Regions from separate parts of the Streptomyces sp. NPDC058751 genome, predicted to be linked through region 3. Evidence: riboswitches for the same ligand, from Rfam matches in the RefSeq annotation. Region 3 holds a riboswitch; each other region holds the start of a gene.
The links. A riboswitch is a leader RNA that binds a small molecule or an ion and turns the genes downstream of it on or off. The one in region 3 is predicted to bind S-adenosylmethionine.
Positions count from the first base shown of each region.

Region 1: another riboswitch for S-adenosylmethionine. It lies ahead of ACFW6B_RS24680 (glutathione S-transferase family protein); the one in region 3 lies ahead of ACFW6B_RS25495 (aminotransferase class V-fold PLP-dependent enzyme).
Region 2: another riboswitch for S-adenosylmethionine. It lies ahead of ACFW6B_RS03125 (ABC transporter substrate-binding protein); the one in region 3 lies ahead of ACFW6B_RS25495 (aminotransferase class V-fold PLP-dependent enzyme).
Region 4: another riboswitch for S-adenosylmethionine. It lies ahead of thrC (threonine synthase); the one in region 3 lies ahead of ACFW6B_RS25495 (aminotransferase class V-fold PLP-dependent enzyme).

Region 1 covers NZ_JBHYPZ010000027.1:115,847-118,037, forward strand. The annotation lists gene ACFW6B_RS24675 (hypothetical protein) at 1-139, shown strand, start outside; gene ACFW6B_RS24680 (glutathione S-transferase family protein) at 235-1,020, opposite strand; gene ACFW6B_RS24685 (putative leader peptide) at 1,137-1,283, opposite strand; SAM riboswitch class IV at 1,241-1,386, opposite strand; partial or broken gene ACFW6B_RS24690 (amino acid ABC transporter permease) at 1,901-2,191, shown strand, end outside.
Region 2 covers NZ_JBHYPZ010000002.1:214,225-216,415, forward strand. The annotation lists gene ACFW6B_RS03125 (ABC transporter substrate-binding protein) at 1-1,221, opposite strand, end outside; SAM riboswitch class IV at 1,668-1,781, opposite strand; gene ACFW6B_RS03130 (DUF1684 domain-containing protein) at 1,901-2,191, opposite strand, start outside.
Region 3 covers NZ_JBHYPZ010000029.1:43,687-45,877, reverse strand. The annotation lists gene ACFW6B_RS25495 (aminotransferase class V-fold PLP-dependent enzyme) at 1-993, opposite strand, end outside; SAM riboswitch class IV at 1,181-1,297, opposite strand; gene trpD (anthranilate phosphoribosyltransferase) at 1,383-2,191, opposite strand, start outside.
Region 4 covers NZ_JBHYPZ010000018.1:34,100-36,290, forward strand. The annotation lists gene thrC (threonine synthase) at 1-879, opposite strand, end outside; SAM riboswitch class I at 897-1,053, opposite strand; gene ACFW6B_RS18310 (glucosyl-3-phosphoglycerate synthase) at 1,259-2,191, shown strand, end outside.

The sequences.
Region 1 (2,191 bases), on a different contig from region 3:
ACCGTGGGAGGAACTCCGCGAGTCGGCGCTGTACCTGCAGGAACAGATCCTCGGCCCGGGACGCGAGACCCTGGAGCAGGGCCGGCAGTGGGCGTCGAGCCTGAAGGGCCTGAGCGTCCTGCTGGTTCCGCGCGAGTGATCCGTACGGCGGCCGGGCCGGTGGCTCCGGCCCGGCGCCCGCCGTCCGCGGGAGGAACCGCCCGCCTGCCCGGCACGCCGGTTCCGGCGGGAGCGTCAGACGCCCTCCGCCGGGAGCACCACCTCGTGCCCGTACCGGAAGGCCGGGTGGTCGCGGAGACGGTCCACGTACTCCTGGAGCCGGGGACGCGAGTGGAGTCCGTCGGACCGGCCCAGCCCGGTGAGTGCCGTCCACACGTCCACGTCCGCCGCCGTGAGCGAGTCGCCCAGCACGTAGGGCCGCGTGGCGAGCCGGCGGTCCAGCAGGTCCAGGGCCGCCGCGAGCTCCGAGGGCGAGGTGGACGGGGTGACATCGCGGTCCAGCAGATCGCGGAGGGCGTCGATGCCGGCGGCGAGGGACGGGGGACGGAGGGGGGAGGGGCCGGTTGTGCTGTGCCCGGAGAGCAGCCCGGAGAGGTCGCGGAGGATGGCGGGCGCGTGATTGCTGACGATGCGTCCGCTCCAGCGGTCGCACAGGGCGGGTGCCGTGAGCGGTCCGTCGAAGTGGTGCTCGGTGGCCTCGTAGGCACGGCGCAGCGCGGCGAAGGCGTCGGGTGTCCGCGCCGGGTCCGCGAGGAGCGTGGTGGCGACCGAGTCCCGCAGACCGAGGAGCCCGAGGGTGACGGCGATGCGCAGCGAGTGCGGACAGTTCCGCGACAGATACAGCTCGTAGCGGTGGGGGGCGGGGTAGAAGCCGCCGGCGAGACCGACGCCGATGCGGCTGTCGACACGGTGGGGGAGAGCGGACGGTGCCGGCTGGAGACGAAGGGCGGAGGGGAGCGGAACGGGATCACAGGGACGCGAGTTGACGGTGCTGGACGTGCGCGAAGCTGTCTCGGGCATGACTCTCCCTGGGGGAAGGCGGAAGCCACCGCCGCTTTGTGGGCACCGGCGGCCGGATGCGGATTGACTGCACTTGCACTGGTCGCACCGGTCCGGATCGACGGACCGGTCAGGGATCAGTAAGCGCTGGAGACACGCAGCAGATCGATGTGCAGGCGCCTCGTCAAACCGCTCCTGGGCAAAATTCCCACCAGTCCCCACTCAGGGCTCGCGAGACGCGAGACCGCGCTTGCCCCGCCGCACCGGCGGGACCCGGTCGTCACCCGGGGCACCCCGTCGCAGCGGAAGGGTTGCCTGCCAGCGGGCCGGGGCCGATGACCACTGGAGGGGGTTCTACCCGCACCGTGGGCGCTGACAATCGTGACCGTCCAGGCCAGTTTCGGCCCGCTCTGAGGTGCCGTCAAGAAGGCGTACGGCGCGATCTCACCTGGTGGTCACCGTCATTGACATTCTTTTCGGGGCGGGCCTAACGTGCGGCACGAGCGGGATTCCTTCGGACCGGAGAAGAAATGGTGACGGCGATGCGCACAGTCGAGGGGACCGCCGCATGGCGCCGCCTCGGCCGCGACGTGCTGTGCGCCGACCGCTCCGTGGACCTGCTGCGCGTCAACAGCGCTCTCTGTACGGGCATGTGACCTCCCGTCAGCCGATGCTGACGGTCTTCTCGAGTCCTCGACGAACTCGGGCCGGCATCGACTTCCCGGTGATCCGGGGCTGACGGCTCTCCGAGTCCTCGACGGCCGTCGCCGCCGCGACGCGTCCTTCCCCGTCCAGCCCCCGTTCCCCGTGTGCCCGCGCACCGCCGTGCGCCGAGCCGTCCCGCTCGGTGCGGTGCCGACGCCTTCGCGGTCCGGGGTGTCCGAATCCGCTGGAGCCCTCCATGAGTCAACCTCCCGGCAGCGCCGTGTCCTTCGGGCCGGCGGCACCCGCCGAGGCGGTCCCCCGTACCGGCCTCCCCGCCGCGCCCGAGTCCCCGGCGGCCCAGCGGGTCCTTCCGCTCCGGCGTCCCGGCCGCCGCCTCGTCCCGGCCGTCGTGCTCGTGCTGGTCGCCCAGATCGCCCACGGCCTGGTGACCAACCCTTCTACCAGGGGGACCGCTTCCGGTACTGGTTCCTGCGGCCGGTCATCGTCGACGGCCTGTTCATCACCCTCGAAGTCGCCCTCTGCAGCG
Region 2 (2,191 bases), on a different contig from region 3:
TACCAGCTCCAACGCGGGCTGGTTCGTGGCTGCGTTGGGAACCCAGTCGACGGTCAGGCGCAGCTTCCTGCCGTCCTTGGAGCGGATGCCGTCGGCGCCCGTCCTCCAACCGGCTTCTTCCAGGAGGGACTTCGCCTTGGCCGCGTCGAAGGCCAGCTCCGGGGCGAGACTGGTGTAGTCGGGAGTGGTGTGCGAGAGGACGCTGGTCGCCGCCCGGGTGCCGGTGGGGAAGACGGTACCGGCGATCTGCTCGCGGTCGACGGCGGCCAGGATCGCCCGCCGGACCCTCGCGTCCTTCAGGACCGGCCGCGTGTTGTTGAACCCAAGACCGAAGACGATTCCGGGGTTGGCCCGCCTCAGGAAGGCGGCCTGACCGCCCTTGAGCGCCGCCTCGTCGGCCCGGCCCACGCTGCCGATCGCGTCCACCTGGCCGGACCGGAGGCTGCCGGCGCGCACACCCGCCTCCGGCACGACCTTGAACACCAGCCGGTCCAGGTACGCCTCGCCCTTCTTGTCCCACCGGGAGGAACCCCAGGCGTAGCCGGGGCGTTTGTCCAGGGTGACCGACTGGTTCTGCACGTACCGCTTCAGCACGAAGGGTCCGGACCCGACCACCCCGTCACTGCACTTCCGCTGCGGGGACCTCTTCACGCTCGCGGACGACTCGATCCCGAGCGAGTGAGTCGAAGTGGCCTGCAGGAACTGGGCGTTGGGCTGCCGGAAGGTGACCTTGACGGTGAGCGGGCCGACCACCTCGGTGCTCTTGACGCCGCTGAGGTAGCCCTGGGCCAGCGTTCCCAGGACACCGAGTTCCGGAACGGCGTCGAAGTTGTCCTTGACCACCTGGGCGGTCAGCGGGGACCCGTCGCTGAAGGTGACCCCCGACCGCAGGTGGAAGGTGAAGGCCGTCGTGTCGGCGTTGACGTCCCAGCGCTCGGCCAGCCACGGCACGATCTTTCCGGTCCTGGGGTCCTGGTCCGTCAGGGAGTCCACGACCTGGCGCACCGAGTAGATCGTGTCGTTGCTGCCGACCTGCTGGGGATCCACGCATCCGGCGTCCGAGCCCACCGCGAAGGTCAGGGTGCCGCCGGAGCGCGGCTTGCCGCCTCCGGCGCCGGGGCCGTCGGTGCCGGAGGCGCACGCGGCCAGCAGCACGCCGGTGGTGACGAGGGCGGTGACCGCCGTCCATCGGGGTGATCGGAAATCCGGAAGTGCTCTCACGGAGGGTTCTCCTCTTGGGGTCGCCGGGCACGGGGCACCGCGCGGGCACGACCGCGCACCGGTGTGCGCGCCCGCACCGGGCGCGGTGCCGGTGCGGGAGCGCTGTGCGGGAGTGCCGTGCGGGAGTGCCGTGCGGACAGGGCCGGGCGGAAGACGGATCGGAAGGACCGGGAAGAAGCGGCAACCGGGCGGGACGCACGCCGCGACGGGTGACCACGGGCGTCGACGGCGGCGGGCCGCACGTACGCAGGTGGTCGACGGGAGGCCCGTCAGCGCCCGGTGGTGGGAAGGGGCGTCAGGCCCGACAGAGGCAGCTGGTCGAGCGCTTCAGATCGATGTGGCGTCGGCGCGCCAGCCGGGAGAACACCACGGCGACGGCGAAGGAGGCGTCGGGGCCACCGGCGTGCCGCATGACGGTCCTCCCTGTTTCCGGCCCCGGTCACGGGGCCACGCGCTTGCGGGGACCGTCACCGGTCCCGCCGGGCTTTCACCTGGAGCACCCCACCGCGCGGGAGGGTTGCCGGTCAGCGAGCCAGGGCTTGACGCTGACACTCAATGCCGTTTCGTGATCGTACGGAGCGCTTCTCGCGTACGTCAATGGCGGGTCCCGACTCCGCCGCGGGGGCCGGGCCGGCCACCGGGACAGCCGGTGGACGCCCGCCCCGTAGGGGAACACGGGTCAGGAACCGCCGCGTTCGCGCGGGATCTTCTGGCCCGCCTCGATCGCCACCGGCAGCCGGTTCTCCGCCGGGGGCAGGGGGCAGGTGGCCAGGTCCGTGTAGGCGCAGGGCAGGTTGGCGGCGCGGTTGAAGTCGAGGACGACCGTGCCGTCGGCGGCGGGCGCCTCGACGGACAGGGTCCGGTTGGCGGCGTAGGTGGTGACTCCGGAGGTCGCGTCGGTGAACAGGACCGTGAGCCCGCCCGGGACGTGTCCGGGGAACGCGGTCAGCGCCAGGGGGCGTCCGCCGAG
Region 3 (2,191 bases):
CCTGACCTCGGGGACCTCGGCGAGACCCGCGCGGACGGTGCGGATCAGGTGCCGCTCACGGGCGACGAGCTTGTCGAAGCCCTCCTCGGTGAGCGCCTTGCAGGCCGACGCGATCGCGTAGGCGCCGATGACGTTCGGGGAGCCGGCCTCGTGGCGGGCGGCGCTGTCGTGCCACTCCACGTCCACGCCGCCGTCCTCGCGCCGGGTGACCCGGCGGCTGGCGCCGCCGCCCGCGAGGTACGGGTCGGCCTCGCGCAGCCAGTCGGAGCGGCCCGCGAGGACGCCGGAGCCGAAGGGCGCGTACAGCTTGTGCCCGGAGAAGGCGACCCAGTCGACGTCGAGGTCCTGGACCGACACCGGGTGGTGCGGGGCGAGCTGGGCCGCGTCGAGGACGATGCGGGCGCCGTGGGCGTGCGCGGCGGCGGCCAGCTCCCGCACCGGCCACAGCTCGCCGGTGACGTTCGAGGCGCCGGTGACGCAGACCAGGGCCGGTCCGTAGGGGTCACGGGCCGCGAGAGCGCGTTCCAGGGTGTCGACGGCCTCGCCCGGGGTGCGCGGGGCGTTCAGGTAGGTCACCCGGGCGTCGCGCCAGGGCAGCAGCGAGGCGTGGTGCTCGGTCTCGAAGACGAAGACCTGGCAGTCGGCCGGGAGGGCCGCGGCGAGCAGGTTGAGCGAGTCGGTGGTGGAGCGGGTGAAGACCACCTGGTCGCCGGTACGGCAGTCGAGGAACTCCTCGACGGTCCTGCGGGCGTTCTCGAAGAGGTCGGTGGACAGCTGCGAGAGGTAGCCGGCGCCCCGGTGGACGCTGCCGTAGTACGGGGCGTACGCGGCCACGTCGTCCCACACCCGCTGGAGGGCGGGCGCGCTGGCGGCGTAGTCGAGGGCCGCGTAGGTCACCTCGCCGCCGGTGACGAGCGGGACGGTGACATCCCGGCCGAGAACGGGCAGCGGGGCACAAATGCTCTGGTCGGCGGCAACGGTGGAGACAGACATGGCGAGCTCCTGTGAGAGGCAGGCGGGATCACCGCGCGAGCCGGCCGCCGGAAGGCGGCGCTCGGCGCGGGAAAAGGTGAAAAGGGGTGTGCGGAGGCGGGGCTCGGCGCCCTAACGCATTCGCTTGCTCACAGAAGGCTCCCTCGAACGACCAGGACCCCTGGTTGTCCGCCCGGAGAGCGGGAGGGGTCCGCGCTTGCCGTGGGCCTCGCTGCCCACGACCTGGTCTTCACCCGGGGCACCCCGCCACGGACGGAGGGTTGCCGGACAGCCGGCCGGGGCCTGATGGCTGTCACTCATGACCTGGTACAGCATCCTGCCAGAGGATCTTCCGCGCGCAAGACGCAGTCCGGATGCTGGACTGCGTCCCGCGCGTTCCCCGGGGAGGATCAGGCGTTGCTGGCGGCCACCCAGCGCTCCAGGGTGCGCCTCGCCGCCCCGGAGTCGATCGCCTCGGCCGCCCTCTCCATCTGGTCGCGGAGCTGCTCGGCGAGCGGCGCGCCGGTCTGGGTGAGGGCCACCAGGGCCGCCGCCGAGTTCAGCAGGACGGCGTCCCGTACGGCCCCCTTCTCGCCGTCCAGCAGGCGCCGGGCGACCTCCGCGTTGTACGAGGCGTCGGCGCCGCGCAGGGCCTCCACCGGGACGATGCCGAGCCCCACGTCGCGGGGGTCGAAGCGCTCCTTCGTGACCTCGCCGTCGCGGACGATCCAGACGTCGGAGCCCCCGGTGGTGGTCAGCTCGTCGAGGCCGTCGTCGCCGCGGAAGACGAGCGAGGAGTTGCCGCGCTCGGCGAACACGCCCGCCACGATGGGCGCCATCCGGGGATCGGCGACACCGACCGCCTGGGCTTTCACCCGCGCCGGGTTGGTCAGCGGTCCGAGCACGTTGAAGGTGGTCCGGATGCCCAACTGGCCGCGGGCCGCGGCGGCGTGACGCAGCGCCGGGTGGAACTTGACCGCGAAGCAGAAGGTGATCCCGGCCTCCTCGGCCACCTCGGCGACCCGCTTCACCGGCAGCTGGAGATTGACGCCGAGCTTCTCCAGGACGTCCGACGAGCCGGACGCGGAGGACGCGGCCCGGTTGCCGTGCTTGACGACCTTGGCGCCGGTGCCGGCCACCACGATCGAGGACATCGTGGAGATGTTGACGGTCTTCGCGCCGTCGCCGCCCGTCCCGACGATGTCGACGGTGCTTCCGG
Region 4 (2,191 bases), on a different contig from region 3:
GGCCTGGGCGCCGAAGATCTTGTACGGCCTGTCCTCGACGAGTCCGAGCTTGATCAGCTCCTGGAGCCCCTTGTCGATCTTCGTGAGCTGGGAGCCGGAGGCGATCGGCACGACGAGCTGGTCGGGGAGCTTCCAGCCGAGCTGCTCGCAGATCTCGTACGCCAGCGTCTTGGAGCCCTCGGCGTAGTACGGCCGCAGGTTGACGTTGACGAAGCCCCAGCCCTCGCCGGCCGGGTCGCCGATCAGCTCGGAGCAGAAACGGTTCACGTCGTCGTAGTTGCCCTCGATGCCGACGAGCTCGCCGCCGTAGACCGCGGCCATGACGACCTTGCCCTGCTCCAGGTCGTGCGGGATGAACACGCAGGAGCGGAAGCCGGCGCGGGCGGCCGCGGCGCCCACCGCTCCGGCGAGGTTGCCGGTGGAGGAGCAGGAGAGGGTGGTGAACCCGAAGGCGCGGGCCGCTTCGAGGGCCTGGGCGACGACACGGTCCTTGAAGGAGTGCGTCGGGTTGCCGGAGTCGTCCTTGACGAAGAGCTTCCCGGCCTCGACGCCCAGCTCGCGGGCCAGGTTGTCGGCCTGGACGAGCTTGGTCCAGCCGGGGTTGATGTTCGGCTTGTCCGCCACGTCCGCGGGGACGGGCAGCAGCGGCGCGTAGCGCCAGATGTTCGCGGGTCCCGCTTCGATGCGCTTGCGGAGCTCCTCGGCGTCGTAGGCCGAGAAGTCGTAGGCGATCTCCAGCGGGCCGAAACACTCCTCGCAGGCGAAGACCGGGCCGAGCGGGACGCGGTGTCCGCACTCCCGGCAGGAAAGCGCCGCGGCGGGACCGAGGTCTACCGCGTCGGCGGAGTTCGTGGTGCTTGCAACTGTCTGCGCAGCCATGGAGGCGAGGCCCTTTCTCCTCATCTTCCTCACGACGCACTTCGCCGTGAGACGGATTTGGCACCTTCCCTAGCCGGGAGCCTCGCGACGCGATCGACATCGATCGGTACGAGACCGGCTGGAGGGTTGCCGGGGCTTCATCGGGCCGTATCCCTCTGCCCCTCTGGATGAGCGGTATTTGATTGTTGGACTGTTGAACGCGATACGCGCCGACGATCCAGGACATGCGATGGTCATGCGCGTTGTTCAAGACTGTAACCGAAGGCCAGGACAGTTGAGATAGTCGTCCGAACCGCGAGACGAGCCAATCGTTCTGCCGCTGGCCGCAGCGGGGCACGCCGATGACGGCGTGTGATCAATCAGTGAGGAGCCGCAGACGGTGCTGAGAGAAGTCGAAAGCTGGCTGAGCACACGCTCCTGGTCCGTGACCGACCGACCGCTCCACAAGCTCATGGCGGCCAAACGCGTCGCCGGGTCGACGGTCAGCGTCGTGCTGCCCGCGCTCAACGAGGAGGAGACGGTCGGCGAGATCGTCGCGATCATCCGCCACGACCTGATGCAGCAGGTGCCCCTCGTCGACGAGATCGTCGTCGTCGACTCCGGCTCGACGGACCGCACCGCCGCGGTCGCCGCCGCCGCGGGCGCGCGGGTCGTGCACCGCGACGACATCCTCCCGCGCATCCCCGCCGTGCCCGGCAAGGGCGAGGTGCTGTGGCGGTCACTGCTCGTGACCAGCGGTGACATCGTCTGTTTCGTCGACGCGGACCTCAAGGAGTTCTCGTCCGACTTCGTCGCCGGGATCGTGGGCCCGCTGCTCACCGAGCCGGGCGTCGACCTGGTCAAGGCCATGTACGACCGCCCGCTGGCCGGCGGGGGCGGGCAGGGCGGCCGGGTCACCGAGCTGATGGCCCGCCCGCTGCTGAACATGCACTGGCCGCAGCTCGCCGGCTTCGTCCAGCCGCTCGGCGGCGAGTACGCGGCCCGCCGCTCACTGCTCGAACAGCTCCCCTTCCCCGTCGGCTACGGCGTGGAACTGGGCATGCTCGTCGACGCCCTGCACCTGGTGGGCCTGGACGCGCTCGCCCAGGTCGACGTCGGGGTGCGCAAGCACCGCCACCAGGACGGCCAGGCGCTCGGCCGCATGGCCGCCGCGATCTACCGCACCGCGCAGCTCCGGCTGGCGCGCGGTCATCTGATCCGCCCCTCCCTCACCCAGTTCGAGCGCGACCGCGACGGTTTCCGGCCGCGCACCTATTCCGTGGACACGGAGGAAAGGCCGCCGATGAGCGAGATCTCCGAGTACCAGGCGCGC